Regions from separate parts of the Bradyrhizobium sp. ISRA430 genome, predicted to be linked through region 3. Evidence: predicted binding sites of a transcription regulator. Region 3 holds the regulator's gene; each other region holds the start of a gene.
What was found. The regulator PhoB, encoded in region 3, activates phosphate uptake and scavenging genes when phosphate is short. The targets are predictions, from matches to a motif close to TGTCATNNANCTGTCAT.
Positions count from the first base shown of each region.

Region 1: the regulator PhoB is predicted to act here: its motif matches at 5,362-5,378, upstream of MTX21_RS39765 (UDP-2,3-diacylglucosamine diphosphatase).
Region 2: the regulator PhoB is predicted to act here: its motif matches at 3,815-3,831, upstream of MTX21_RS21315 (DUF465 domain-containing protein).

Region 1 is NZ_CP094516.1:8,495,823-8,505,955, forward strand. Features, by position in the region: gene MTX21_RS39730 (cytochrome c) at 1-218, shown strand, start outside; gene MTX21_RS39735 (hypothetical protein) at 278-658, opposite strand; gene MTX21_RS39740 (cystathionine gamma-synthase family protein) at 930-2,213, shown strand; gene MTX21_RS39745 (CHRD domain-containing protein) at 2,465-2,881, opposite strand; gene MTX21_RS39750 (cytochrome c) at 3,035-3,961, shown strand; gene MTX21_RS39755 (Lrp/AsnC ligand binding domain-containing protein) at 3,972-4,217, opposite strand; gene thiD (bifunctional hydroxymethylpyrimidine kinase/phosphomethylpyrimidine kinase) at 4,371-5,171, shown strand; gene MTX21_RS39765 (UDP-2,3-diacylglucosamine diphosphatase) at 5,402-6,214, shown strand; gene MTX21_RS39770 (glycosyltransferase family 1 protein) at 6,214-7,257, shown strand; gene MTX21_RS39775 (threonine/serine dehydratase) at 7,322-8,305, shown strand; gene MTX21_RS39780 (Na/Pi symporter) at 8,389-10,065, opposite strand.
Region 2 is NZ_CP094516.1:4,462,102-4,472,234, forward strand. Features, by position in the region: gene MTX21_RS21305 (EAL domain-containing protein) at 1-2,118, opposite strand, end outside; gene MTX21_RS21310 (NAD(P)/FAD-dependent oxidoreductase) at 2,330-3,433, shown strand; gene MTX21_RS21315 (DUF465 domain-containing protein) at 3,543-3,728, opposite strand; gene MTX21_RS21320 (DUF465 domain-containing protein) at 4,059-4,265, shown strand; gene MTX21_RS21325 (hypothetical protein) at 4,425-4,640, shown strand; gene MTX21_RS21330 (hypothetical protein) at 4,663-4,914, shown strand; gene MTX21_RS21335 (GGDEF domain-containing protein) at 4,911-5,633, opposite strand; gene purE (5-(carboxyamino)imidazole ribonucleotide mutase) at 5,776-6,264, shown strand; gene MTX21_RS21345 (5-(carboxyamino)imidazole ribonucleotide synthase) at 6,261-7,367, shown strand; gene aqpZ (aquaporin Z) at 7,392-8,114, opposite strand; gene rpsU (30S ribosomal protein S21) at 8,378-8,677, shown strand; gene MTX21_RS21360 (tetratricopeptide repeat protein) at 8,802-9,449, shown strand; gene MTX21_RS21365 (hypothetical protein) at 9,474-10,133, opposite strand, start outside.
Region 3 is NZ_CP094516.1:4,975,127-4,985,259, reverse strand. Features, by position in the region: gene pstC (phosphate ABC transporter permease subunit PstC) at 1-148, shown strand, start outside; gene pstA (phosphate ABC transporter permease PstA) at 153-998, shown strand; gene pstB (phosphate ABC transporter ATP-binding protein PstB) at 995-1,813, shown strand; gene phoU (phosphate signaling complex protein PhoU) at 1,825-2,541, shown strand; gene phoB (phosphate regulon transcriptional regulator PhoB) at 2,556-3,263, shown strand; gene MTX21_RS23690 (GcrA family cell cycle regulator) at 3,490-4,002, opposite strand; gene MTX21_RS23685 (aspartate aminotransferase family protein) at 4,456-5,658, shown strand; gene argF (ornithine carbamoyltransferase) at 5,658-6,593, shown strand; gene MTX21_RS23675 (Hsp33 family molecular chaperone) at 6,726-7,733, shown strand; gene apaG (Co2+/Mg2+ efflux protein ApaG) at 7,874-8,266, opposite strand; gene MTX21_RS23665 (OpgC domain-containing protein) at 8,445-9,686, shown strand; gene MTX21_RS23660 (SGNH/GDSL hydrolase family protein) at 9,686-10,133, shown strand, end outside.

The DNA.
Region 1 (10,133 bases), 3.5 Mb from region 3:
TCAATCCCAAGCAGGACGTGGTGAACGCGACCTACGGCGCCTCGCAGAAGGTCTGGCAGAACAAGGCCGACTTCGATTCCAAGATCCCGCCGGTGCAGAAGGCGATCGCTGACGTCAAGGGCAAGGTCCACAATCTGGCGACGCTGAAGGCCGCCTACACCAGCATCAATGATCGCTGCACCGACTGCCACGAGACGTACCGCGTGAAACTAAAGTAGCCGGCTCGCGCATCCTGCTTTTCGGGAGCGTCCTGGTATCGCGCGGCGAGAATAATTGCTCAGCCGGGTCCCGAAACTTTCCGAGCGGCAGGCGTGCGGGTCTCATTGTCGAGTAGCCACCCCAACGCCTTTGCGGGGTTCGACCAGCGCACCTCATCGATCTCTTCGGCGAGCGTCAGCGCATGCGTCGTCAGCACCTCTATGTCCTGAGGATTGACGTCGGCTTTTTCCAGCACGTCGATGCACCGGTTGAACGCTGCCAGATCGAGCTGAAGTTGCTCGATAGTTGCGTGGTGATGTTTGGCCCCCGCGACCTTCCATGTTCTATGTGCGCGCATTTTTTTCTCCCCATACGCGGTCACGCAGTCGTGAGCGCTGTTTGTGGCGGCAACACGAAAATGGGGGGACGGAATCAGGGATGTTTGCAGGCGGCGCGTCAAAGGTATGGCACCGGCGGCATTTGGGCTCGAACGGCGCCCGGAGGTGAAATCTGCACCGCTTTCCGGCTTGCGTTGTTCAATTGTACTCGGGCACCGCCGCGGTTCTCAGTTCGGAGTCGGTGTCAGAGCGCAGCGTATGAGCTATCCTCAAGTGCAGCCGCCGCAGCGTTGATGAGATTCGTCGGATGCCGGCGCATCCGAACCCTGATTGCTTCGCCCGCAGAGTTCCAACGTACGGCGAGGATCTGAATCACGAACAGCGAGACAGGCCATGGCAAAACCGTTTCCGTCGAAGACCCACATCGGCAACCACATGCTGCATCCCGAAACGTTGATGCTGACCTACGGCTACGATCCGCAGCTCTCGGAAGGTGCGATCAAGCCGCCGGTGTTCCTGACCTCGACCTTCGTGTTCAGGACCGCCGAGGACGGACAGGATTTTTTCGATTTCGTCGCCGGTCGGCGCGAGCCGCCGGAGGGAATGGGCGCCGGCCTCGTCTATTCGCGCTTCAATCACCCCAACAGCGAAATCGTCGAGGACAGGCTCTCGGTCTACGAGCGCGCCGAGAGCTGCGCGTTGTTCTCGTCCGGAATGTCGGCCATTGCGACGACGATTCTCGCCTTCGTCCGGCCGGGCGACGTCATCCTGCACTCCCAGCCGCTTTACGGTGGGACCGAAACCCTGCTTGCCAACACGCTTGCACGCCTCTCGATCAGCGCTGTCGGCTTTGCCGACGGCATAGATGAGGCGGCTGTGGCGCAGGCCGCCGAGGCAGCCGCGCAAAAGGGCCGGATTGCGATGATCCTCATCGAAACGCCGGCCAACCCGACCAACGGCCTCGTCGATATCGCCATGATCCGCCACGTCGCCGACGCGATCGGCAAGAACCAGGGGCACGCGCCGATCATCGCGTGCGACAACACCTTGCTCGGGCCGGTGTTTCAGCGACCGATCGAGCATGGTGCGGACCTCTCGTTGTACTCGCTGACCAAATATGTCGGTGGTCATTCCGACCTGATCGCGGGTGCCGCGCTCGGCTCAAAGGCGATCATGAAAGACATCAAGGCGCTGCGAGGCGCCATCGGCACCCAGCTTGATCCGCACTCCTGCTGGATGATCAGCCGTTCCCTTGAGACCTTGAGCATCCGCATGGAGAAAGCCGACAGCAATGCGCGCCTTGTGGCGGATTACCTGCGCGACCACACCAAGGTGGCGAAGGTCCACTATCTCGGTCATCACGAAGCTGCGTCGGCGTCCGGACGTGTCTTCGCAAGGCAATGCCTCGGAGCTGGATCGACGTTCTCATTCGACATCGTCGGCGGGCAGCCGGCGGCGGTGAAATTCCTGAACGCGCTGCAGATCTTCAAGCTGGCGGTGAGCCTCGGAGGAACCGAATCGCTCGCCAGCCTGCCTGCAACCATGACCCATTCCGGCGTTCCCGCCGACATCCGCCAAAAAATCGGCGTTCTCGATTCCACGATCCGGCTATCGATTGGTATCGAAAATCCGTCGGACCTGATCGCGGACCTCACGCAGGCGTTGAGCGCGGCATGAGCACGATTGGAGGTGAGCGCAGGCTGCGCACGTTGTCAGGGCATGAGACATCGCGCAAAGCTGGTTCGGCGTGATCATTGCAATGACGGTTGTTGGGGCAAGCATGCCACTTTCTCCAATCGTCATTCCGGGGCGTCGCGCAGCGAGGATTTCTTCGCTGCGCTCGCAATGACGATGCTCAGGCACCACCTACGAAAAGCCGGGCGCCCTATGAGCGCCCGGCCTTGTGTCCTCGACGTGTATGGAAACGCTTACTTCGTCACCTGACCGCGGATCTCGCCGCCCGGATTGGCCGCGGTGTGAATGTTGACGTAGAGCTTGCCGGCGAGGAGATCGGCGGCCTGCGCGTCGGTGAGCGTCGCGCTGCCTTCGACCGGGCTCGACGTCGCGTTGGGGATCGCGACCGCGACGCCAGCGTTCTTGCCGGACTCGGCCGGCCCGTGGAAATGGGCGGCGGTGGCGGGGCCGGAGAGGCCCGAATAGGTGACCTTCCAGGACAGCTTCTTGCTGGCCGCATCGTAGTCGAGATCGGCCGTCCCGGTGCCGCTGCTGGTCGTGGCCGGCACCTCGGACTTGCCGCTGAGCGTTGCTTTCAGCTTTTCGGCGCTGGCCGGCCCCGCAAAAGCGACGGCGCCCAGCGCTAACACGGCGATGATGGTCTTGTTCATGGCACTCTCCCTGGTGGCCTCATTAGCTTGCCAAACTTCCAACAGCCTGCGTTTCAGTTTATTCCCGTTTCCGGCGGGGACGGGCTAAATTCTTCGTGGCTGGAGTTGCAGCGACAGCGGTCCTAGCTTCGACACAACGCGTGGATGGACCGCATGTTGCAACGAACAATTTCCGTGGCGCTGTTCGCAGTGATTGCCACAACAGGGGTCTACTGGTGGCTCAGCGCGCCGGCCGTGGGCTTTGTCACCACGGCACCTGCTCACACGCCGAACCTTGCGAACGGCGAGGAGATGTTCAACGCCGGTGGCTGCGCCTCATGCCATGCCGTGCCCGAACAGCCCGACCGCACGCGGCTCGGCGGCGGCGTCGCGATCGGCTCACCCTTCGGAACGTTCTACGCGCCCAACATCTCGCCCGATACCAACGATGGCATCGGACGATGGAACGAAGCAGACTTCGTCAACGCTGTCATGAAGGGGGTGTCGCCGGCCGGACAACATTATTTTCCGGCCTTCCCCTACACGTCCTATCGGCATGCCAAGCGCGAGGACGTGCTCGATCTCTTCGCCTATTTGAAGACACTTCCGCCGGTTGCGGGCAAGGTGCGCGACCATGACATCCGCTTCCCCTTCGACATCCGCCGTAATGTCGGCATCTGGAAGCTCCTGTTCATGGACGGAAAATCCTTCACGCCTGACGGTGCGCAGTCGGCGCAATGGAATCGCGGCGCCTATCTCGTGAACAGCTTTGGCCATTGCGCGGAATGTCACAGCCCGCGCAATGTTCTCGGCGGCATCATCGCTGGAGAGCGCTTTGCCGGCGGTCCCAATCCGGAAGGAGAGGGCTGGATTCCCAACATCACCCAGAAGCACCTTGGCGACTGGAGCGCGAAGGATATCGCCTATTTCCTGGAGACCGGCGAACTGCCCGACGGTGACAGCGCCGGCGGCGCGATGAGGCGGGTGATCAAGAACACCTCGCTATTGTCGGAAGCCGATCTTGCGGCGATCGCCGAGTACGTCAAGTCGCTCCCGCCGGTCGATGGACCGACGCCGCCGAAGCGCAAGGAGGGCGGCTAGCGCCCCAGCCCTAGCCGCTCCCGAAAGCCTTGAAGGTGATGATGGTGTGGGTGTCCTGGATGCCCGGCAGGATCTGCACCTTCTCGTTGATGAAGTGGCCGATGTCAGTGTCCTTGTCGACGTAGAACTTCACCAGGAGGTCGTAGTCGCCGGCCGTGGAGTAGATCTCGGAGGCGATCTCGGCTTCGGCGAGCGCGTTGGCGACCGTGTAGGACTGGCCAAGCTTGCATTTGATCTGGACGAAAAAAGGAACCATCGCGGTTGCTCCGAAGGGCATGATCTAGCGGCTAATAGGCCAAAACCGGGCCGATTTAGCAAGCGAACTTGCTGCCCCCGGGTGCAAGCTTGCTTGCTACCCGGCATGCGCGCTAGGACAAATCATGGCCTCCGAAAAGCGGAAAATCGCTGCATGACGACGCCCGTTGCGCTGACCATCGCCGGCTCCGATTCGAGCGGCGGCGCTGGCATTCAGGCGGACCTGAAGACCTTTGCCGCGCTTGGTGTCTTTGGCGCCTCCGCCATCACGGCGTTGACGGCGCAGAACACCAAAGGCGTCACCGGCATCCATGCGGTGCCGGCCGATTTCGTCACCGCGCAGATCGACGCGGTGTTCTCCGATCTCGACGTCGGCGCGGTGAAGATCGGCATGGTGGCGCAGGCTGCGAGCATCGATGCGATCGCCGCCGCGCTCTCGCGCTGGACGCCCCGGCACGTTGTGCTTGATCCCGTGATGGTCGCAACCTCCGGCGATCGCCTGCTCGCCACCGAGGCCGTCGAAGCCCTGCGCACCAAGCTGATGCCGCTCGCATCGGTGATCACGCCCAACCTGCCGGAGGCAGCCGCTCTCCTGGATGAGCCGGTCGCGGCAAGCAAGACCGACATCGAGGGCCAGGGGCGTCGCCTGCTGGCGCTCGGTTGCCGTGCGGTGGTGATCAAGGGCGGGCACGGCGAGGGCGCCGAGAGCATCGACTATCTCGTCGATTCGGAAAACACGATCGCGCTCGCCGCACCCCGCGTTGCCACCAAAAATACTCATGGCACCGGCTGCTCGCTGTCCTCGGCGATTGCGGCCGGTCTTGCCAAAGGCGACGATCTCGCGCAGGCCGTGCGCAATGCCAAGACCTGGATCAGCGCGGCGATCGCGGCCGCCGACCGCTTCAGCGTCGGCCACGGCCATGGGCCGATCCATCATTTCCACCGGTTCTATTGATCCCGGCTGCGATTGCGGCCGGGATACGCGCTGCGGTCCGCCTTCGTAAGCCAATAAACCTATGGGTTCCCGGGATTTTGCGGAGACCTGTGCGGCACCATGTCGCCTGATTGTCGCATGCGGCTGGTATCCGGCTGACAGGGCGAGGCGAAGTTTGATTCGTATCTGAGGGTGCCTCACGGGTTCAATCGGTCATCCCCCTGTCACGGGACATTGTTACAGGCTGGCGCATGGGAAGTTACGATGTGAGTGACGAAAGCCCGGAGCGGCGCTTTCGCACGTTGTTCATCTCCGACGTCCATCTCGGAGCCCGCGGCTCGCAAGCCGACCTTCTGCTGGATTTCCTGCGCTACCATGATGCCGATACCATCTACCTCGTCGGCGACATCGTCGACGGCTGGGCGCTGAAGTCGAGCTGGCACTGGCCGCAATCGCATAACGACCTCGTCCAGAAACTGCTGCGCAAGGCGCGCAAGGGTGCCAAGGTCATCTACATCCCAGGCAATCACGACGAGTTCCTGCGGAAGTATTACGGCACGCATTTCGGCGGCATCGACGTCGTCGAAAACACCGTCCACACCGGCCCCGACGGCAAGCGCTATCTCGTCATTCACGGCGACATCTTCGACCTCGTGGTGCAGAACGCGCGCTGGCTCGCCCATCTCGGCGACAAGGCCTACGACTTCGCGATCCAGATGAATCGCTTCGTCAACTTCTTCCGCCGCATGCTTGGCGTGCCCTACTGGTCGCTGTCGCAATGGGCGAAGCAGAAGGTCAAGAAGGCCGTCAATTACATCGGCGCGTTCGAGCAGGCGCTCGCGGCCGAAGCGCGACGGCACGAGGCCGACGGCGTGATCTGCGGTCACATCCACTATGCCGTGATCCGCGACGAGGCCGGCATCCGCTACATGAACTGCGGTGACTGGGTCGAGAGCTGCACGGCGCTCGTCGAACATGACGACGGCCATTTCGAGATTATCACCTGGGCGGATCAGTTGCACAAGCCGGCGCAGGTCCCCCAAGTCGCCGCAAGAGCTGCCTGATGCGCATCCTGGTCGCGACCGACGCTTGGCACCCGCAAGTCAACGGTGTCGTTCGGACGCTGACCAAGCTGGCCGATGCGGCCAAAGCGCTCGGCGTCGAGTTCGCGTTCCTCACACCGCAATCGTTCCGCACCTTTGCCATGCCGAGCTATCGCGACGTGCGGCTCGCCGTGCCGCGCCCGGCCAGAATCGCGAGGCTGATCGAGGAGGCTCGGCCCGACAGCATCCATATCGCGACGGAAGGGCCGATCGGCCTGATGGTCCGCCGCTATTGCCGCCAGCGCAAGCTGCCGTTCACGACCAGCTTCCACACCCGCTTTCCCGAATATGTGCGCGCCAGGGTGCCGGTTCCGGGCTCCCTGATCTGGCGGGCGCTGCGCCGCTTTCATGGCGCGAGCAGCGCCGTGATGGCGGCGACGCCGGCGCTGGCCCGTGAGCTCGGCGAGCGCGGCTTCGACAATGTCGTGCTGTGGCCGCGCGGCGTGGACACCGGGTTGTTCCACCCGCGCGCGATCGATCTCTGCCTGCCGGCGCCGGTGTTCCTCTCGGTCGGCCGCGTGGCGGTGGAGAAGAATCTCGAGGCCTTCCTCGCGCTCGACCTGCCTGGCACCAAGGTGATCGTCGGCGACGGCCCGGCGCGCGCGTCGCTCGAAGAGGCCTATCCGGAGGCGATTTTTCTGGGCGAGAAGCACGGCGAGGCGCTGGCGGAAATCTATGCTGCGGCCGACGTCTTCGTGTTTCCCAGCAAGACCGACACGTTCGGCCTGGTCCTTTTGGAAGCGCTGGCGAGCGGGCTGCCGGTCGCGGCCTTCCCGGTGAAAGGGCCTCACGACGTGATCGGCGATGCGCCGGTCGGCGCGCTGGATCACGACCTGCGCGGCGCGTGCCTTTCGGCGCTCGACATTTCCCGGCAGGCCTGCGTCGAATTCGCCGCCAACCACACCTGGGAGGCCTCGGCGCGGTCCTTCGTCGACAACATCCGGGCGGTCGGCGCGGTGTTGCCGGGCAGGGGCGAGGCGGAGCCGGCGCGCTTCGTCGCCTGACGGCCGAAACTCCTCACGCCGGGGTGTCTTGCCCGCGCCTCGCCAGCCGCGATACAAATCCCCCATGACGGAACAGCCCCTCCCGGTCGGCCCCGCCGACATCGACGCCGCAGCGCGCGTGATCGCGCCCTTCGCCATCCGCACCCCGCTGTTGTCCTTTCCCGTGCTCAATGAGCGCGTCGGCGCAAAGGTCTTTCTGAAGCCGGAGATGCTCCAGCGCACCGGCTCCTTCAAGTTCCGCGGCGCCTTCAACAAGGTTTTTTCGATCCCGCAGGACAAACGCTCCGGCGGCGTCGTCGCTTTCTCGTCCGGCAACCACGCCCAGGGCGTGGCGGCCGCCGCAAAGATCCTCGATATGCAGGCGACCATCGTGATGCCGTCGGATGCGCCGCTGTCCAAGCGTGAGCGCACCAAGTCTTATGGCGCCGAGGTGGTGCTGTACGATCGCGACCGCGACGATCGCGAGGCGATCTCGCGCGGCATCGCCGAGAAGCGCGGCGCGACGCTGGTCAAGCCCTATGACGATCCCTTTGTGATCGCGGGACAGGGCACCGCCGGCCGCGAGATCGCCGAGGACATGGCGAGCCTCGGCATCGCGCCCGACATCGTTGTCGCGCCGGCCTCCGGCGGCGGCCTGATCGCGGGCGTCGCGACCGCGGTGAAGGCGCGTTACCCGCAGGCCCAGGTCGTCGTGGCCGAGCCCGAGGCGTTCGACGATCACACCCGATCGCTCGCCGTCGGCCATCGCGAGCCGCATCCGCCTGCGGCCCGCACCATCTGCGACGCGTTGATGGCCTTGATGCCGGGTGAGATGACGTTTGCGATCAACAGCAAGCTGCTGGCGCGCGGCGTCACTGCGTCGGATGCCGAAGTCGGCGCGGCCGTGGCCTTCGCCTATCGCGAGCTGAAACTCGTGGTCGAGCCGGGCGGCGCCGTCGGCCTCGCCGCACTGCTCGCCGGGCGCCTCGATGTCGCCGGCAAGAACGTCGTGATCGTGCTCTCGGGCGGCAATGTCGACGCCGACCTGTTCGCCGAGCTGGTTGCCTGATCTTTCGATATGAAGAGGGGCAGAGCGTTGTCGCTCTGCCCCTTGTCGTGTGCCGGATGCTTCCTGACCCCCGCGGACGTGATTTAGCCCCGACCGACAAGATGAACCGCAGAGCGCCAGGCGTGCTGCGACAGGGCTTCGAGGGTTCGAACCGTTTCGACGCGAAGCAGGGCAACGTCGGCGGTGAGGGTGCCATCGGACACCGCGCCGAGCGTCGCGCTGCGATGCCTGCGCAGCACCTCGTCGAGTTCCGTCGTACAACGCTCGAGCTCGGCGATGGCCTCGTCAGGCGGGTTCGCGCGCGGGCCGGCCATGGCGTCGGCATGTGACGCTGGCGGCGATCCAGCGACGCGAGGCGGCGCCGCGACACCGCGCGCAATCGCGACAGCGCTTCGCATCACTTCTGCGCATACCTCTGCAGCGCGGATGTCCTCCGGTCCGTTTGCAATCGCACCGAAATTGGTTTCTCCATTCGCCAGGTCCGTCAGTCGGGACGCGCGGTCGAGTGCGTGGAGCGTGCTGGTGAGAGACCGTTGTTCGTCGTCGATGTCAGGGGGGCCGGTGACGTCCGACAGGAAGACTTGTGCCTGACGCAGCGCGTCGGCCGCCTCTTGGACGGATACGGCGGTCTTTCCCAGGCGTATGGGGCCAGCGCGGCCGGCCAGTCGCGCCTCGACCGAACCGCACACCGTCACGAGCACGCGCGCGATGGTTTGTCGCACCGCCTGCACCGCCACGATCGGGGTCGCGAGCGCGGACGGGTCGAGACATCGTGTCAGCGGCGAGCCGCGCTCGGGCAGGATCCACTCGACGAGGCCTGTGAACCAGTTGATCAGCGGCAGCAGCACCGCCACGCCGACGACATTGAACGCAGTGTGGTATCCGGCGAGCAGCATGACGCCGTCGGTCGTGTCAGAGGCGCGCAGAAGCAGAGGCGTGACGACGGGAAAAGCAACCAGCGCGATGAGCGCGGCGATCAGCTTGAAAAGCACATAGGCAATGGCGAGCCGCTTGGCCGTGGTGCTCGCGCCGATCGCGGCGAGCGCAGAGCTCGTCGCCGTGCCGATATTTTGGCCGATGATCAACGCGCAGGATTGGTCCAGTCCGACCGCGCCGGCGTAATAGCCGGACAAGGTCACCGCGATCGCGGCTGTCGACGATTGCATCAGCGCGGTCATGACCAGTCCGGTCACGACCAGCGCCAGCACGCCGAACAAGCCTAACCACCATGGGGTCCCGGGGCCACCGAGAACGGCAGGCAGGTCCGCCGGGTGCAATCGTTCCGCGAGCCCACCCATGCCCTGCTGCAGGGTCGTCAGGCCGAACAGCACGAGTCCGAAGCCTGCGAGCGCGGCGCCCACCCCGGAGATCCGTCCCTTGCCCAGAAGTTTGGTCAGCGCACCGACGAAAATCATCGGCAGCGCCGCGGCCGTGAGCGAGACGCGGACGCCAATTAGCGCCACCAGCCAGCCCGTGCCCGTGGTGCCGATGTTCGCGCCGAAGACGAGGCCCAAGCCTTGCTGGAACGTCAGCAGGCCGGCGCTGACCAGACCGATCGTCGTCATGGTCGTTGCGCTCGAAGACTGCACCAGCAGCGTGACGACGGCGCCCCAAAGCGAGCCAAGCAGCGGCGTTGACGCCGCTTTGCTGAGCACCGCGCGCAGGGCGGAGCCGGCCAGCGCTTTCAGGCCCTCCGTCATCACGGTCATGCCAAGCAGGAAAAGACCTACGCCGCCGAGTGTCGCGACTGCCGTAGACATGCGCACTCCTGAGCTGGCTGACGACCGGGGGAGCGCCCACACTGTAGCGCAGTTGCAGCGCAAGCACA
Region 2 (10,133 bases), 510 kb from region 3:
CAGGATCCATTCGCCCATCTCGACGATCAGGCCGCTTTCCTCCGCGATCGGGATGAACTCCGCCGGCGAGACCTGACCTCGCATCGGATGCTGCCATCGCGCCAGCGCCTCGAACCCGATGATCTCGGTCTCGGCGACGCTGTTGCCCGCAATGCCCTGCGGCTGGAACGCCAGCGACAGTTCTCCGTTCTTGATCGCCTTCGACAGGTCCTGGTGCAGCACGCGGCGGTCGCGGATCTGCTGGTCCATCTCGGGCTGGTAGAGGCTGATCGAGCCGCGCGACTTCTGCTTGGCACGGAATAGCGCCGCGCCGGCGTTGGCGAGCAGCGAGGCGCCGTCCGCGCCATTGTGCGGGAAGATCGACATGCCGGTGGTGACACCGGCGCGGACCGCGCGGCCGTCGATGTGGAATTCCTGGGCCAAGGCGTCGCCGAGCTGCCGGGCCAGCGCAAGCCCGGTGTCCGGCTGCTTGCCGTCGATGATCAGGCCGAACTCGTCGCCGGACAGGCGCGCCACCACGCCGCCGCGCGCGGCATCCTGGAGCCGCTGGGCCACCTCGACCAGGAGCTTGTCGCCGACAGCATGGCCAAAGACGTCGTTGACCTCTTTCAGCCCGTCGAGGTCGATGCAAAGCACGGCGAACTCCTCGCCAGTGCCCTCACAGGCCTCGATCATCTGGGTCAGCGCCTGAAGGAACGCGGCGCGGTTCGGCAGGTCGGTGAGGCCGTCGTGATAGGCCATATGCGCCATCCGCGACTCGGTCTGGCGGCGGTCGGTGACGTCCTCGTGGGTCTTGATCAGATATTGCGGCTCGCCGGAATCATTGAGCACGGTGGCGCGGCGGGTCAGGAACAGCCGCAGGCCGTCCTTGGTGGAGATCGGATGCTCCTCGGTGATCATCCCGCGCTTCTTGATCGCCGCCTCGTCGCGCGCGATGATCAGCTTCGCCTCTTTGGCGTTGAAAATGTCGGCGGCGGTCAGACCCGTGGCTTCCTCGCGCTTGCGGTTGAGGATTGTTTCCGCGCTGCGATTGGCAAGCAGGTAGCGCCCGTCCTTGACCTGCTCCACGATCAGCGCCACCGGGATGTTGTCGACCACGAGGTCGAGGAATTTCTTGGCGCTCTCCAGCTCCTGCGACAGCGAGCGCCGGTCGGTGATATCCTCGAACACCACCAGCAGGAATTCCGGCTGATTGCTCTCGTTGCGGACCACGATCCGGATCGAGGCCACCATGCGCCGCGCCGCACCGCGCTCGACCTCGAACTGGTTGCGGAACTGTCCGTCGCTCGCTTCGAGCGCCGCCCGGTCGGTGGCCTCGATGGTGGCCGCCGAGGCGGGCGCGAACAGCTCGCTCGCATTCTTGCCGACGACCTGGTCCCGCGAGAAGCCCCAGAACCGCTCATAGGCGCTGTTCGCGAAGATGTAGCGGCCGTCCTCGATGTTCTTCGCGGCCACGCAGGCGGGCACGTTGTCCAGCACTGTTTCCAGGAACTGCTTGGTGGACGCGAGTTGCCGCGACAGCTTGCGCTGCTCGCTGACGTCGAGATGCGTAGCCACCGAGCCGCCGTTCGGAAGCACGAAGTACTTCACGAGGATGGCGCGCCCGTCCGGCAATTCGGTGATCAGGCCGTTCGGGCTGGACGCATTCTCATAGAACTCGTCGTCGGAAACACCGAGGACCCCGCGGTCGCGCCGCAGCTTGAGAATGTCGTTCCCGGTCATGTTGGCCCAGAGGTCCGAGCGCGATAGGCCGTAGATATCGAGGTAGCGGTCGTTGCAGAACATGATGCGCTGCTGCGCATCCGTCATCACCACGCCCTGGTTGAGATTGTTCATGGCGGAGGAGACGAACGCGTTACGGCGCAACTGCGACCGCTTGGCCCGGCGCAACGCCGAATGGATCCATAGTGCGATCGCGGCCAGGAAGGTGCAGACGGCAATGCCCCCGATCAGGGCCTCCCAGACCACACTGGGATCGAGCCTGCCGATATAGCTCGGCGGAGCGAATTGGTCGGACAGTGCAAAAGCGCGTGCAGGCGCAGCCGCGCAGGCCAGGCACACCGCGGCCTGCACAGGAATCAGTATCGTGCTGCCCGCGTGCCAGTTCTTGTCAGCCATCAGCCACCCGCGATTTCCACTGCGGATTGTCTGGCTTCACGGGTTTGGATCGGGTAAACGCCTGTACGCGCGACAGAAAAATGTGACGTGAAATACGGCAATTGCCCTGACATGATAAATGCTTCCTTAACGGAAGGCGGCCTTGTGGCCCGTTTTCCAGGCAAACAGGCCCTCGCGCCATCGGCGTTTCCAGCAAAAGCTCTGCACTTCCATGGATAGGGTCGACTGCGTCGTCATCGGAGCGGGCGTCGTCGGGCTCGCGGTCGCCCGACGGCTCGCCCAGGCCGGGCGCGAGGTGATCGTGCTCGAGGAAGCGGAGGCCATCGGCACCGTCACGTCCTCGCGCAACAGCGAGGTTATCCATGCCGGCATCTACTACCGCGCCGGGAGCTGGATGGCCCGCATGTGCGTCAGCGGCAAGCACGCGCTCTACCGTTACTGCGCCGAGCGCGGCATCCCGCACAAAAACTGCGGCAAGCTGATCGTTGCGACCACTCCGAAAGAGACCGAGAAGCTGCAATCGATCAAGGCCCACGCCGAAGCCAACGGCGTCCTCGACATGCAGTTGCTCGCGGGCGAGGCCGCCCGCGCACTTGAGCCGGCGCTCGCTTGCGATGCCGCGCTGCTCTCGCCTTCGACGGGCATCATCGACAGCCACGCCTACATGCTCTCGCTGCGGGGCGAGGCCGAGGCGGCCGGCGCGGCCTTTGCGTTTCACACGCCGCTGATCCGGGCCAAGGCCTCGGGCGGTGTCATCGAGATCGATGCCGGCGGCGACGCTCCGATGACGCTGCAATGCGCCTTGCTCGTCAACGCCGCCGGCCTCGCGGCGACCACAGTTGCGCGCCACATTGACGGAATGCCGCTGGAACGGATTCCGCCGGCCTATCTCGCCAAGGGAAATTACTTTAGCTGCAGCGCCAGGGCGCCGTTCTCGCACCTGATCTATCCGGTGCCCGAGCCAGGCGGACTCGGCGTGCATCTGACGCTGGACATGGCAGGCCAGGCGCGGTTCGGTCCGGACGTCGAATGGATCGAGACGGTCGACTACGCGGTCGACCCGTCGCGCGCCGAGCGCTTCTATCCGGCCATTCGCGAATACTGGCCGACGCTGCCTGACGGCGCGTTGATGCCGAGCTATTCAGGCATCCGTCCGAAGATCGTGCCGCCGGCGGTCGCCACGCAGGATTTCCTGATGCAGGGCCCGCGCGATCATGGCGTCGAGGGCCTGATCAATCTGTTCGGCATCGAATCGCCGGGATTGACGTCATCGCTTGCGATCGCGGATCACGTCGCCGCACTCGCAGGAATCTAAATCGCGCGCAATGATGATTGCGCGGTGGTCCTCACCGCAGGGACGAGCGCAACCGCGCTCATCCCTGCATGAAGGGATACGGTCAACTCTACGCTGTGTACGGGGATGACTAGTGAAGCGTGTCGTCCGAGTTGTGCTTCAACCGCTCGATCTGGTCCTTGACCATCAGCTTCCGGCGCTTCAACTCAACAATTTGCAGGTCGTCTGTTGAAAGGTGCACGAGTGCTTCGTGCAATTCGTTTTCGAGAAGTTTGTGTTTCCGCTCCAATTCAACCAGATGTGCCTGAATTGTCATTCGAAACCTCCTCGGTAGGGTTGAACCTTAGGATTCGATCCGGACGGCGAAGTGTACATCAGCGATTCCTTCTGTCGATGATTATCCGTTGTCGCACCGTCATTTTTGAAAATTCATATGTAATGAAGCGTGAGTACGGAACCGCCCCGGAAAAACCCGTGATATCAATGCGCTCGTCCAGTGCCGCAGCGATCTACTGCACCATGTTGCAAGAGAACGGTGCGTGACGACCGAGATCGCTTGCGATCACGCCGCGCAAGGACGATAATTTCCACAGGACGTCCACAGCCTTGTCTTAGCGCTCATCGGGTTTTTCGGCCACCGCAGATCATGACCAATGAAAATGAGCGCGAGCTCGAAGCCGAGCTCGCCCGGTTGCAGCAGGAACACCGAGATCTCGATGCGGCGATCGATGCGCTGCATCAATCGCCCGCCCCCGACCTATTGCGGTTGCAGCGCCTCAAGAAGCGCAAGCTGTTGTTACGCGACCGGATCGCGTTCATCGAAGACCAGATCACGCCCGACATTATCGCCTGATCGCGACGCGCCTTTCGTGGCGGCTCGCCTTCAAAAGCGCCGGCCATGTCTCCGAACCAATTGGTCTGCGAACATCTGGCGCGCAGCGCGGGATTCCGCTTGACTCACTTGGAACAAAAAGAGAACATTTGGGAGCCAACCGCCCCAGGAAAACACCCAATGCCAGCACCCCTTTTCGACAACAGTCACTATGAACAAGCCTGCGATCAGGCGATCGCGATGTGCGACGGCAACCTGCGCAGCACCATCAAGGCGCTGATCATGGCCAACGAATATCTGGAGGCGGAGCTCGAGGAATTGCAGGCGGCGATTTCGGCCGGCTGCATCCCCGAGACCTCGCGCGGCGAGATGCGGAGCAAGAGCAGCGCCGCCTGATGCCACCATCCGGAGCAACGCCATGTCGGATATCACCTACTACGTTGCAATGCCCTTCCTGATCGATGCCAGCGGATCGCCGGTCGCAGGCACCGCGGAGGAATGCCAGAATTCGGCGGCCGCCCTGCGGCGCGCCGAAATCCTGGCGCGCAGCGCAGGCCACATCGGCGCGATCGCGTTCAGCCGCAGCGGCGATCCCATGACCGGCGAGTTCGGCGACCCCAAGCTGCTGCGGAAATTCGGCAGCGTGCCGGAAGACCTCGGCGCCCTTTAGATCAGGTGCTGACCAGCCCGATCCGCGGCTCGTGGTGACGTTGGCTCGTGCCGCCGATGCGCCTTGCGTACATACATCGCGGCGTCGGCCTCTTCCAGCACACGGCCGGCATCGGACTGCGGCCCGAGCAGCGCCACGCCGGCGGACGCGCCCGCGTTCACACGCTGGCCGCGGAAGACGAACGACAGCTCGTCGATCGCCTGCTCAAAGGTCGCGGCCTTTGCCTTGGCGTCGGTTTCGCTGAGATTCCACAGCAGCAGCGCAAATTCGTCGCCACCGAGACGGCCGACCACATCGGACGCGCGCACCTGGCGCGTCAGTGTGGCGGCGATCACCTTGAGGACCTCGTCACCCGCGGCGTGGCCGAAGGAGTCGTTGATCGGCTTCAGCCGGTCGACATCGAGCACAATCAGCGCGCCGCTGGCGCGGTAGCGCTTCATGTAGGCGATGGCGCGCTGGAGCTCGCGCTCGAAGCCGCGCCGATTGGGAATTTCGAGCAGGAAGTCCGTATCGGCCACCGCCTCGAGTTCCGCCACCCGCTGCAGGGCCTCCTTGAGCTTGGTCCGCAGGCTGCGGATCGTCGCCTTGGCGCCGTCGCCGGCCGGCACGCGACGCCGCGCCAGCCCGGCCGGACGCTTGGCCGCGGTCTTGAACCGGCTCCCGCTGGTCTTTCGGCCCTTTTTGGCCTTCGCAGCGATAGCCCTTTTTGGTTTCTTCATGGGCATCCTGCTCAATGAAGGCTTGCGGGGATTCACCAAGACAGGATAGTGCATTCCCTTCTCCTTGCCACCGCCTTGCGAGCCGCCGGCCGGAACCGATAATCTGGCCTATGTTTCTGTATTCCCGAGCACAATTGACGTCATGACCGCGCCGATCGCCATCATCATGGGAAGCCAGTCGGACTGGGAGACAATGCGGCATGCCGCCGACACGCTCGCAGCGCTCGGCGTTGCCTGCGAGAGCCACATCGTCTCCGCGCATCGAACCCCGGATCGGCTGTTCGCCTTCGCCAAGGGCGCCAAGGCCGCAGGCTTCAAGGTCATCATCGCCGGCGCCGGTGGCGCAGCCCATTTGCCCGGCATGGCGGCGGCGCTAACGGAACTCCCCGTCTTCGGCGTCCCCGTCGAATCCAGGACCCTCAAGGGGCTCGACTCGCTCTACTCGATCGTCCAGATGCCGGCGGGCATCCCGGTCGGCACCCTGGCGATCGGCAAGGCGGGCGCGATCAATGCGGCGCTGCTCGCGGCCGCCGTGCTGGCATTGTCCGATCCGGCGCTGTCGAACCGCCTGGCCGCCTGGCGCAAGGCGCAGACCGAGGCGGTTGCCGAGCGACCGGAGGACAAGGCGTGACTGACACCAATCGGGTGAAGCTGAAGCCCGGCGACACCATCGGAATCCTCGGCGGCGGACAACTCGGCCGGATGCTGGCCATGGCCGCGGCGCGGCTGGGCCTGCGCTGCCAAGTGTTCTCTCCCGATCCCGATTCCCCGGCCTTCGACGTTGTGCTGAACGCGACTTGCGCCGAATATGCCGATGTCGAAGCGCTGGAGTTGTTCGCCAGCGACGTCGACGTCATCACTTATGAATTCGAGAACGTGCCGGCCGCCGCCGCAATGGTGCTGGACGCGCGCCGCCCCGTGCTGCCGAACCGCAAGATCCTCGAGACCACACAGGACCGGCTTGCCGAGAAGGATTTCGTGACGCGGCTCGGGATCGGCACGGCGCCCTATGCCGACGTCACCTCGGTCACTTCGCTGCGTGAGGCCATCGTCAGGATCGGGCTGCCGGCGGTGCTGAAGACCCGCCGCTTCGGCTACGACGGCAAGGGCCAGGCCATCATCCGCGAGGGCGACGACATCGCCAAGGTGTGGACCAGCCTCGGCACCAAGCAGGCGATCCTGGAGGCCTTCGTGCCGTTCGAGCGCGAGATTTCCGTGATCGCCGCGCGCTCGGCCGCGGGCCAGGTCGAATGCTTCGACGTGACCGAGAACGAGCACCGCGATCACATCCTCAAAGTGTCCCGCGCGCCGGCGCCGATTCCGGATTCGCTCGCGGATGAGGCACGCGGCATCGCCAGCAGGATCGCGAGCGCGCTCGACTATGTCGGTGTTCTCGCGGTCGAGATGTTCGTGCTCGCCAACGGCACCGGGCCAAAAGTGCTGGTCAACGAGATCGCCCCGCGCGTGCACAATTCCGGTCACTGGACGCTCGACGGCGCTTCGGTCTCACAGTTCGAGCAGCACATCCGTGCCATTGCCGGCTGGCCGCTCGGCAAGCCGGTGCGCCACGGTGAGGTCGTCACCATGACCAATCTGATCGGCGACGAGATCAGCGATTACGAGAAGTGGCTGACCGTCCCGGGCGCGACCGTCCACCTCTACGGCAAGGGCGCGCCGCGCCCCGGCCGCAAGATGGGCCACGTCACCGAGGTTCGACCGGCACGAGGCAAGTGACGGGATCGCGGCGCGTGCCTGCGATCACGCCGTCTTCACGCCTGCGACGACGCCCGTCGGCTCCTCGCTCAGCCAGCGATAGATCACACCGCCCAGCGCGCCGCCGATCAGTGGAGCGACCCAGAACAGCCAGAGCTGTGCCATCGCCCAACCGCCGACGAACAGAGCAGGCCCTGTGCTGCGCGCCGGGTTCACCGACGTGTTGGTGACGGGAATGCTGACGAGATGGATCATCACCAGCGCAAGCCCGATCGCGAGCGGCGCGAAGCCCGCGGGCGCGCGGCCGTGGGTGGCTCCCATGATGATGAACAGAAACATCATGGTCATCACCACCTCGGTGATGAAACATACGACCATGCTGTAATGACCGGGCGAGTGCGCATCATAGCCGTTGGAGGCGAAGCCCTTGCCGACGTCGAATCCGGCAGCGCCGCTCGCGATCACATAGAGAAGCGCGGCGGCCACGATTGCGCCCGCCACCTGTGCAATCACGTAAGGAAGGATCTGCCCGGCCGGAAAACGTCCGCCGGCAGCCAGGCCGACCGTGACGGCCGGGTTGAGGTGGCAGCCGGAGATGTGGCCGATGGCATAGGCCATGGTGACCACGCTCAGTCCGAATGCCAGAGAGACGCCGACCAGGCCGATTCCGACCTGCGGAAAGCCGGCTGCGATCACTGCACTCCCGCAACCTGCGAATGTGAGCCAGAAGGTGCCGATAGCCTCGGCGGCGTATTTTTTCATGTCCATGTGGCGTTTCCCCTGATTTCCAAGATTTCCGGAGCAAAGCTCCGGCTGCCGCCCCGTCCTTGGCGCCAAATCTCCCAAATCGGGGCCGCACAAGGGCACTTTCGCCTCATTTAGTGGCCGAACTTGGCCCGAAATGCTGGTTCGCAGGTGGACATCTCACCTTTTGTCTGATACATCCGCGCGCTCAAGGTTAAGGGCCGGGCGTTTTGCCACCCCCTTTGACTTACCAGAATTCAAATCCGATCCACTGAAGAGGATGCCGCGTGCAGGTTCTCGTTCGCGATAACAATGTTGATCAAGCCCTCAAGGCGCTGAAGAAGAAGATGCAGCGCGAGGGTATTTTCCGCGAGATGAAGCTCCGCGGCCATTACGAAAAGCCCTCCGAGAAGAAGGCCCGCGAAAAGGCTGAAGCCGTGCGCCGCGCGCGCAAGCTCGCCCGCAAGAAGCTGCAGCGCGAAGGCCTGTTGCCGATGAAGCCGAAGCCGGTGTTCGGCGCAGGTCCCGGTGGCGACCGCGGTGCTGGCGGCCGTGGTGGTCCGGGCGCCGGTCGCGGACCGCGCTGATTTTCCTGATCTGCACGACTGAGTTTTCGATGACGCGGGCCCCGGGCCCGCGTTATTAGTTTGTAGCGGTGCCTTTCCTGGGACGGGGCACTACAGATGCGGCACCAGCGCGAGCGAACCGTAGATGGCTTCCCCTTTCCCCGAGCGCCTGTTGGCGCGGTCGCGCCACGTATGGCGGCAGCCGCTCATGCTGGCTTTAGTGGGAATCATACTGTCCGGCTGCTCCTTCGATCTGGGATCGCTGATGCCTGAGAAGGACAAGCCGCAGGAGGCGCCCAAGGCGGCAGCCACCGACAGCGCCGTCAGTGCCGGCAATGTCAGCGAGGCTCAGGCCCACACCGCGAAAGGCCAGGCTCTGGCGAAGTCCGGAGAGACGGCTGCCGCACTCGACGAGTTCAATCGGGCGGTCGCGCTCGATCCCTATAACGCGCAGGCGCTCTATGGCCGCGCCCTGATCTACCAGGGCAACAACGAGCACGATTTCGCGATCGCCGATTTCGGCGCGGCGAGCGGGCTCAACCCGCAAAAGGCCGAGCCGCTGCTCGGCCGCGCCGTCAGCTATCTCGCGCTCGGCAAGGTCAAGGAGGCGGCAGCCGACCTCGATGAGGCGTCCGAGGCTGATCCGCACAATGCCCAGGTCTGGACGACGAGGGGGCAGGCCTACGAGCGGCTGGGTGACAAGGCCAAGGCTGCAGCGTCCTACACCAAGGCGGTCGCGCTTCGGCCGCGCGACGACGCCGCGCGCAGCGGCCTTGCCCGCGTCGGTGGCTGACAGGCCAGGCGCGGTGCTGGCGCCTTAATCCGGGGTGACGCCCTTCGGCAGGACGGCGTGGAACATCGACTTCATGCCAGACAGCATGTCGTCGGCAACATTGGTCTTGGGCCGCGGGCCAGCGGACCCGCCCGCGTCGGCACGCAAATCGAGCGGCGGCGGAAGCATCGGCACGGGAATATCAGCCGGCGGGGTCAGCCTGTTGGGATCGTCGTTGCCGACCGACGCCGTGTAGGGCGGGTTCGCCGACGACTGACCGTTGCCATAGGTTTCGCCTGATGGCGTCGACACCGTGATCGGCGGCGGCAGCGGCCGCACGGCCGATGGTCCCGCGGTGACTACCCGCGGCGTCTCCTGCGCCCGGGGCGCCTCGATCGCGTGGGCCGACTCCTGCGCCGCGGGCTCAGCCGACTTGTTCTCGGCCGACCTGCTCTCAGGCGATTTGCGCAGGCGCTCGATGGCGGCGCGCGCAAGATCGTTGGCATCCGGGGTTGCAGCCGTCGAGGCGGCCGCCGGAGCCGAATTGGCCTCGACGACCGGCGCGGCCGCAGCGGGAGCGCTAGCGGCGGGGGTGGACTTGGCGACGGCCTTCTCACGCGCCGACGGACGGCCGCGGACGTTTGTGGAGGCGGTCTCGGCGGGCGCTACATCCGCAGGCTTGGCATCTGCGGCCTTGGCATCCGC
Region 3 (10,133 bases):
GGCGATCGCCAGCGAGTTCGCCGAAAGCGACGGCCTGCATCAATCCGGCCTGATCTTGCTCGGCCTCCTGCTGTTCGTGCTGACGTTCTTCGTGCTCGCGGCCGCGCGGCTGATGCTGCTGCGCCTCGAAAAGAAAGCGGGGAAGTGACGCCATGAACCCGATTTATGCACGCCGCCGCCGCAAGGACATCCTGATCCGCGGTCTCTGCATCGGCGCCGCCGCCTTTGGCGTGACCTGGCTCGCGCTGATCCTGATCACGCTGCTCTACAACGGCCTGACGGGATTGAACCTCCAGATCTTCACCGAAAGCACGCCGCCGCCCGGCTCGAACGAAGGCGGCCTGCTCAATGCCATCGTCGGCTCGCTGATCATGACCGTGCTCGGCGTCGGCATCGGTGCGCCGCTCGGCCTGTTCGCCGGCACCTATCTCGCCGAGTACGGCCGCAATGACAAGCTGACCTCGGTCATCCGTTTCATCAACGACATCCTGCTCAGCGCACCCTCGATCATCATCGGCCTGTTCATCTACGGCGCGGTGGTGGTGCCGATGCGCGGCTTCTCGGCGATCGCCGGCAGCCTCGCGCTCGCCGTGATCGTGATCCCGGTGGTGCTACGCACGACCGAGGACATGCTGCTCCTGGTGCCGAACGCGCTGCGTGAGGCGGCCTCGGCACTGGGCCTGCCGCGTTCATTGGTGATCAAGCGGATCGCCTATCGCGCGGCGCGCTCCGGCCTCATCACCGGCGTGCTGCTCGCGACCGCCCGCGTCGCCGGCGAGACTGCGCCGCTGCTGTTCACTGCGCTGTCGAACCAGTTCTTCAGCCTGAGCCTGAACAAGACGATAGCGAACCTGCCGGTCACCATCAACAACTTCGTGCAGAGCCCGTACGCCTACTGGAAGCAACTCGCCTGGAGCGGCGCGCTGCTGATCACGCTCACCGTGCTTGCCCTGAACATTGGCGCGCGCATCCTTGGCGCCGAGAGGACCGCAAAATGACCGACCTGTCCGTATCCGTGAGTTCCAACGGTCACCTGGCGTCGCAACCGCTGCCGGAGGCCCCGGCCAAGGTGACGGTTCGCAACCTCAACTTCTATTACGGCGAACACCACGCGCTGAAGAACATCAACCTGACGCTCGGCACCAACCGCGTCACGGCGTTCATCGGTCCGTCGGGCTGCGGCAAGTCGACCCTGCTGCGCATCTTCAATCGGATGTATGATCTCTATCCGGGCCAGCGTGTGACCGGTCAGCTCATGCTCGACCAGACCAACATTCTCGACCCCAAGCTCGATCTCAACCTGCTGCGGGCCCGCGTCGGCATGGTGTTCCAGAAGCCGACGCCGTTCCCGATGACGATCTACGAGAACATCGCCTTCGGCATCCGCCTCTATGAGAAGATCTCGAAGTCGGAGATGGACGACCGCGTCGAGAAGGCGCTGCGCGGCGGCGCGCTCTGGAACGAGGTCAAGGACAAGCTCAACGCCTCGGGCCTCTCGCTCTCCGGCGGCCAGCAGCAGCGCCTCTGCATCGCGCGCACCGTCGCGGTGCGCCCCGAAGTGATCCTGTTCGACGAGCCCTGCTCGGCGCTCGACCCGATCTCGACCGCCAAGGTCGAGGAGCTGATCCAGGAGCTGTCCGAGAACTACACGATCGCGATCGTCACCCATAACATGCAGCAAGCGGCGCGCGTTTCCGACAAGACCGCCTTCATGTATCTCGGCGAGCTGATCGAGTTCGACGACACCAGCAAGATCTTCACGTCGCCGAGCGATCGGCGTACGCAGGATTACATCACCGGCCGGTTCGGCTGAGGAGACAGGATATGGGTTCCGAACACACCGCAAAGGCCTTCGACACCGACCTTCAGGAGCTCACTCGACTGGTCGCAGAGATGGGCGGGATTGCCGAGCGCATGATCGTCGATTCCGTCGATGCGCTGATCCGCCGCGACGTCGCGCTCGGCCAGCGCGTCGTCGCCACCGACGTCGAGCTCGACGCGCTGCAGAAGCGTATCGAGGAGCGTGCCGTGCTCACCATCGCCCGCCGTCAGCCGATGGCGATCGACCTGCGCGAGATCGTTGGTGCGATGCGCGTGGCGACCGACCTCGAGCGCATCGGCGACCTTGCCAAGAACATGGGCAAGCGCGTCGCCGCGCTGGAGACGGACTTCCATCCGCTAAAGCTGTTCCGCGGCCTGGAACACATGACCGACCTGGTGCAGCAGCAGGTCAAGTCGGTGCTTGACGCCTATGCCGCGCATGACCTGCCGGCGGCGATGGCGGTGTGGAAGGGCGACGAGGAAGTCGACGCCATCTGCACCTCGCTGTTCCGCGAGCTCCTCACTTATATGATGGAGGATCCGCGCAACATCTCGTTCTGCATCCATCTGATGTTCTGCGCCAAGAACATCGAGCGGATCGGCGACCATGCCACCAACATCGCCGAGACCGTGTTTTACATGATCGAAGGTCAGGCCATCGCCGACAAGCGGCCGAAGGGCGACATGACGACCTTCGCCACGACGGTCCCGAATACGTAAGGAGCGACGACCCCATGGGCGCACGCATTATGGTGGTTGAGGACGAGGAGGCTCTGACCGAGCTCCTCCGCTACAACCTCGAAGGCGACGGCTATGACGTCGAGACGGTGATGCGCGGCGACGACGCCGATACCCGTCTCAAGGAACATATCCCCGACCTGATCGTGCTCGACTGGATGCTGCCGGGCCTGTCCGGCATCGAGCTGTGCCGGCGCTTGCGCACCAGGCCCGACACCAAGCAGCTTCCGATCATCATGCTCACCGCGCGCGGCGAGGAGAGTGAGCGGGTGCGGGGTCTTGCGACCGGTGCCGACGACTATATCGTCAAGCCGTTCTCGGTGCCCGAGCTCTTGGCGCGCGTAAAGGGCCTGCTCCGGCGCGCAAGCCCCGAGCGGCTCGCCACCGTGCTCGCCTATGGCGACATCGAGCTCGATCGTGAAAAGCGCCGCGTGGCGCGCTCGGGCCGGCCGATCGATCTCGGTCCGACCGAATATCGCCTGTTGGAGTTTTTCCTCGAGCATCCGGGTCGCGTGTTCTCGCGCGAGCAGCTTCTCGACAGCGTCTGGGGCCGCGACATCTACATCGACGAACGCACGGTCGACGTGCACATCGGCCGCCTGCGCAAGCTGCTCAATCTCGGCCGCGAGCAGGATCCGATCCGCACCGTGCGCGGCGCCGGCTATGCGCTGGATGACCGTTTCGCGAAGGCGGAGCAGACGTAAAGTCTGGGGCGGGATGGCTGGTTGTTGCCACACTTTCAGTCGTCGTCCCGGCGAAGGCCGAGACGCATAACCCCAGGGCGCAGTTGTCGCGCGACGATGATAACTCCGAGTCCCCGTAACCACATCGGCCGGTGGTTATGGATCCCGGCGTTCGCCGGGACGACACCGAGCTAGTTGAAGTGCCGTCGTGTAACGACGGCACCTAGTTCACCGACTAAACGCTAACTCAGCGCGTGCCCGGCTTCGCCGGAGCGCGGCGGCGATCCGCCGCCGGCTGATAGGCGACGCGCGAGTGCTGGGCGCAATAGGGCAGGCCGGTGAGCGCCTTGCCGCCGCAGAAGAAGAAATCCGGGCTCGAGGGATCGCCGACCGGCCAATGGCAGGTCGCCTCGTTCAGCTCGAGCAGCGACAGCCGCTGGCTCATCGGCACGACGTTGTCGTAGGTGACCGGATCGGGCTCAACCTCGACCTCGAAGACCTGCGCCAGCGCGGTGTTGCCGCGCGAGATCGGACGAGCCACCCGCATCATGTGCTGCGCGGGGCGCGCCTTACGCGGCCGCGGCGCCGCCGACGAGGGGCTCTTGGCGCGGCCGGACAGGCCGAGCCTGTGCACCTTGCCGATCACGGCATTGCGGGTCACATTGCCGAGCTCGGCTGCGATCTGGCTGGCCGAAAGTCCAGCCTCCCAGAGCTTTTTCAACTGCTCGACGCGATCGTCGGACCATGTCAAAACCGTCATTGCACCCTTTCCCTCGCCGCGCGCCAGCCACCCTGGCCCTCGCGGCGAATGCCTAAGCCTCGAAAACCCGTGCCGCCAGAATCCTTTAAGGCTCGCCGGGCGCGACTAGAGCGCCCGAACGTTTACGCCGGTACATGAGAACTTAGAGGATCAGAACCGCTGCACGAGATGTCGTATCTGACAGCCCAAACGCTACAATATGGCGTGACTCACGCGCAAGAGTCCGCCGACTCGCTTCCACATGTTCCGTAACGAAAACCCCGCAAAGTAGGCACCGCAAGACTACGGATTCTGCGTTTCCCGAGGCTTGCCGGCGGCATTGACAGGCGTTCTACCAAGCATAAGATAGTTCTACGTGCCGCCCTGAAAAGGCGGCACGTTTCGTTTTCCGGGACGGTCAATGGTGCGCTGCGCAATGCGCGTTGAGGCCGTCCTCAACACCAAGTGACAGTCATGACCAAGAGCGCCGCGCCGCATCTGCTTCCTGTTTTCGCCAGAGCCGACATCGGTTTCGAGCGTGGCGAAGGCTGCTGGCTGATCGCCACGAATGGCGAGCGCTATCTCGACTTCACCTCCGGCGTCGCGGTCAACGCGCTCGGCCATGCCCATCCCGCACTGGTCAAGGCGTTGCAGGAGCAGGCGACGAAGCTCTGGCACATGTCGAACCTGTTCCAGAGCCCGGATGGCGAGCGTCTTGCGGCGCGCCTCTGTAACGAGAGCTTTGCGGACTTCGTGTTCTTCTGCAATTCCGGCGCGGAAGCGCTGGAATGCGTCATCAAGGTCGTGCGCCGCTATCACGCGTCGAAAGGTCATCCCGAGCGCTATCGCATGATCACCTTCGAGGGTGCCTTCCACGGCCGCACGCTCGCGACGCTGGCTGCAACCGGCTCGGCCAAATATCTCGAAGGTTTCGGGCCGCCGATGGAAGGCTTCGACCAGGTGCCGCATGGCGACCTCGACGCCGTCAAGAAGGCGATCGGTCCGCAGACCGCCGGCATCCTGATCGAGCCGATCCAGGGTGAGGGCGGCGTGCGCTCGGCGACGCCCGCATTCCTCAAGTCGCTGCGCCAGCTCTGCGACGAGCGCGGCCTGTTGCTCGCGTTCGACGAGGTGCAGACCGGCATGGGCCGCGCTGGCGATCTCTTCGCGCACCGCCGCTTCGGCGTCACGCCCGACGTGATGTCGCTGGCGAAGGCGCTCGGCGGCGGATTCCCGATCGGCGCCTGCCTTGCGACCGCGGAAGCCGCCTCGGGCATGACGCCCGGCTCGCATGGCTCGACCTTCGGCGGCAATCCGCTCGCAATCTCGGCCGCCAATGCGGTGCTCGACGTCATGCTCAAGCCGGGCTTCTTTGATCACGTTCAGAAGATGTCGCTCTTGTTGAAGCAGAAGCTCGCGTCCGTGATCGATCGTCATCCCGACATCGTCAGCGAGGTTCGCGGCGAGGGGCTCCTGATCGGCATCAAGGCCGTGGTGCCCTCGGGCGATCTGGTCGCGGCGCTACGCGACGAAAAGCTGCTCACCGTCGGGGCCGGCGACAACGTCGTGCGCTTCCTGCCACCGTTGATCGTGACTGAAGCCGAGATCGAGGACAGCGTCGCGCGGCTCGAGCGCGCCTGCACCGCGCTTTCCGGCAACAAGCGGGCGGCAAGCTGATGAGCAAGGCGCCCAATAAAATGCCAAGGCACTTCCTGGATATCAACGAGCTCCCGCTGTCGGAGCTCAAGCGCATGCTCGCCGCATCCTCCGCCATGAAGGCGAAGCAGAAGGCGCATCAGCCGGTCAAGCCGCTCGAAGGCAAGACGCTGGCGATGATCTTCGAGCGCCCCTCGACGCGCACGCGCGTGTCGTTCGACGTCGGCATGCGCCAGCTCGGCGGCGAGGCGATCATGCTGACCGGCGCCGAGATGCAGCTCGGCCGCGGCGAGACCATCGCCGACACCGCGCGCGTGCTGTCGCGCTACGTCGATGCAATCATGATCCGCATCCTCAATCACGATGCGCTGCTCGAGCTGGCGGCGAATGCGACCGTGCCCGTCATCAACGGACTGACGCGGCGCTCGCATCCCTGCCAGGTGATGGCCGACCTCATGACCTATGAGGAGCATCGCGGCCCGATCGAGGGCAAGACGGTGGCCTGGACCGGTGACGACAACAATGTGCTGGCATCCTGGGCCCATGCCGCCGAGCGCTTCAACTTCAAGCTCAATGTGGCCACGCCTCCGGAGCTCGCGCCGAAGAAGGCGATGCGCGACTGGATCAAGGCGACCGGTGCCCCGATCGTGCTCGGCACCGATCCCGAGGCCGCCGTACGCAGCGCCGATTGCGTGGTCACCGACACCTGGGTGTCGATGGGCGACAAGGAAGGCGAACACCGCCACAACGTGCTCAAGCCCTATCAGGTCAATTCCAAGCTGATGTCGCTGGCCAAGCCCGACGCGCTGTTCATGCACTGCCTGCCCGCCCATCGTGGCGAAGAGGTTACCGACGAGGTGATCGATGGTCCGCAATCGGTCGTGTTCGATGAGGCCGAAAACCGCTTGCATGCGCAGAAGGGCATCCTGGCCTGGTGCTTTGACGCGGTGAAGTAGGTTTGGTTATGGGTCCTGGCCTTCGCCGGGACGACTCCGAACTTGAGGTTGCTTCGTACAATCTGCTCTGCGCGGAACAGGAGTTCCTCACGCCTCTTCCATTTCACCTCCTCCGACCCCAGATAAAGCGCCATGGTTTTCCAATCCCCTGACATGAAGACCGGGCCTGAAAGCCCGGTTCGCGCGCCATCAGCGGTTCCGATCGATGACGCGGTCCTGCCTTACGAGGTCGACGCGCTCGACGTGCGCGGTCGCCTGGTGCGGCTTGGTCCGGCGCTCGACGAGGTCCTGACCAAGCACGACTATCCCGCGCCGGTCGGCAAGCTGCTCGGCGAAGCCATCGTGCTGACGACGCTGCTCGGCTCGGCACTGAAATTCGAAGGCCGCTTCATCCTCCAGGCCCAGACTGACGGCCCGGTGTCATTCTTGGTCGTGGACTACAAGGCGCCGGATCGCTTGCGGGCCTACGCCCGCTACGATGCTTCGCGTCTCGGCGCGGCGCAGGATTCCGGCGCGCTGCTTGGACGTGGCCATCTTGCCATGACCATCGATCAGGGCCCCGACATGAGCCGCTACCAGGGCCTGGTGGCGCTCGACGGCGGCAGTTTGGAAGATGCCGCCCATGAATATTTCCTGCGCTCCGAGCAGATCCCGACCCGCGTTCGCCTCGCGGTCGGCGAGGAGTGGCGCTCGAGCGACGGCGGCAAGCATCGCTGGCGCGCCGGCGGCATGCTGATGCAGTTCCTGCCGAAGGCGCCGGAGCGCGCGCGGCAGGCGGATCTGCATCCCGGTGACGCTCCGGAAGGCACGGAGGCGCACAGTATCGCCGAGGACGACGCCTGGGTCGAGGCGCGCTCGCTGATCGAAACGGTCGAGGACGTCGAGCTCATCGATCCCGAGCTGTCCGGCGAGCGCCTGCTCTTCCGCCTGTTCCACGAGCGCGGCGTGCGCGTATTCAATCCGGAGCCTCTCAAGGCGCAATGCTCCTGTTCGCGCGATGCGGTTGCCGGCATGCTGAAGAGCTTCTCGCCTGACGATCGCGCCGCGATGGTCAAGGACGACAGGGTCGTCGTGACCTGCGAGTTCTGCTCGTCGGTGTATGAATTCACGCCACACGAGGCGGGCGTCGAAAACGCCTGACGCCGGAATCGTAGGGCGGGTTAGCGCAGTGTAACCCACCTCTTTACTATCCGCGCGAAGAGAGAAGTGGTGTGTTACGCCAGCGGACTGCGCTTTGCGCAGCCGCGGGGCTGACCCACTCTACGGCAGCGCGCCGTGCGTTAATTCAACACCCGCTTGCTGTCCGGGCTGTCGAGCGAGAACGTCGGCACGTCGATCTCGAAGCGCTCTCCGCTTTCGCTGACCATCTGGTAGCGGCCGGTCATGAAGCCTGACGCGGTTGAGAGCGGCACGCCTGAGGTGTATTCGAAGCGCTCGCCGGGGGCCAGGATCGGCTGCTCACCGACCACGCCTTCGCCCTTGACCTCCTGCTGCCGGCCGGAGGCATCCGTGATGATCCAGTGCCGCGTCTTGAGCTGCACGGTCTCCTCGCCGGAATTGGTGATGACGATGGTGTAGGACCAAAAATAGCGCGAGCGTTCGGCCGACGACTGCTCCGGAACAAAGTTCGGCTCGACGGTCACTTCGATCTGGCGGGTCACGGCGCGGTACATAGCTGCCATCATACCGAAATCCCGCCCGGGAACCAAACGCCCGCGTCGCTTTTCGCGACATCGTCCCGCCCGAATTGACAGGGAAGTACACTTCGATTGTGATCCGGTCGCTTTGCTAGGCGACGGCGGACCAGTACACTCCTCCAACGTCGCGATTTGCAAAGGGTTCTTGGCCCCGATGACCATTGCCGACCAAGTGACGGGATCGCCGATCGCGGGAACCGCCAACGCCAAGTCGCGCGCAGCCGCGCCGGCCATCACGCTGCCTGCGATCGGCGAACGCGAGCTTCGGCTCGATCTATTCCGCGGGCTCGCGCTGTGGCTGATCTTCATCGACCATCTGCCGCCGAACCTCTTGACCTGGTTCACGATCCGCAACTACGGCTTCAGCGACGCCACCGAGATCTTCATCTTCATCTCCGGCTACACCGCCGCTTTCGTCTATGGCCGCGCGATGCTGGATTCCGGCTTCGTTATCGCCACCGCGCGCATCCTGCGCCGGGTCTGGCAGATCTATGTCGCCCACGTCTTCCTGTTCACGATCTTCCTCGCGGAAATTTCCTATGTCGCGACGAGCTTCGAGAACCCGCTCTACACGGAAGAGATGGGCATCATGGATTTCCTCAAGCAGCCCGACGTCACCATCGTGCAGGCGCTGCTTTTGCGTTTCCGTCCCGTCAACATGGACGTGCTGCCGCTCTACATCGTCTTGATGTTGGCGCTGCCGGTGATCCTCTGGTCGATGAAGTGGAAGCCCGACGTCACGCTCGGCCTCTCGGTCGTTCTCTACGTCGTCACCTGGGAATTTGATCTGTATTTCTCGGCCTATCCGAACGGCTTCTGGGCGTTCAATCCTCTGGCCTGGCAATTGCTTTTCGTATTCGGGGCCTGGTGCGCGCTCGGAGGTGCGCGGCGCATGTCGCGGATCCTGGCATCGCCTGTCACGACGTGGATCGCGATCGCCTATCTGGCCGCGGCGTTCTACGTGACGCTGACCTGGTACGTGCCGCAGCTCTCCCACTTCATGCCGAAGCGGATCGAGCAGTGGATGTACCCGATCGACAAGACCGATCTCGACGTGCTGCGCTTCACGCATTTCCTGGCGCTCGCCGCGCTCACGGTGCGCTTCCTGCCGCGGGACTGGCCGGGGCTGAAATCGCCCTGGCTGCGGCCACTGATCCTGTGCGGCCAGCATTCGCTGGAGATATTCTGTCTCGGCGTGTTCCTGGCCTTCGCCGGCCACTTCATCCTGGCCGAAGTCTCCGGCGGCCCGGCCATGCATGCGCTGATTAGTCTCTGCGGAATCCTGATCATGTGGGGCGTGGCCTGGGTGATTTCGTGGTACAAGCGCGTGGCTGACAAGAGCGGTACGAAAAGCAAAAACGCCGTCGGCAACGCCGATATGGCGGGAGGGGGCTGATGAAGGCGAAGGTTCTCCTGAGCCTGATCCTGCTATGCGGTGGCCTCGCCGCGCCGTCGGCGCGCGCGGAGGATGCTGCGCCGCCCGCTGCGGCCGTACCCCCATCCTGCGAGCTGCCGTCCTACCTGCTCACGACCGATAGCCAGCTCCACAAGGTCGCCGATACCGTCAAGGCCGGCAAGCCGCTCGAGATCCTGGTCATCGGCAGCCGTTCGACCACCATTCCGTCCTCGGAAAACAGCTCCTATCCCGCGCGCATGGAGGCGATCCTGAAGGAGATGCTGCCGCCGTCGGAGGCAGTGCACGTCTCCGTAGAAATACAGAGCAAGAAGACCGCCGAGGAGGCCGCCTCCACCTTCGTTAAGCTGATGGAAGAGAAAAAGCCTACTTTGGTCATCTGGCAGACCGGGACCGTGGATGCTATCCGATCCATCGATCCCGACGATT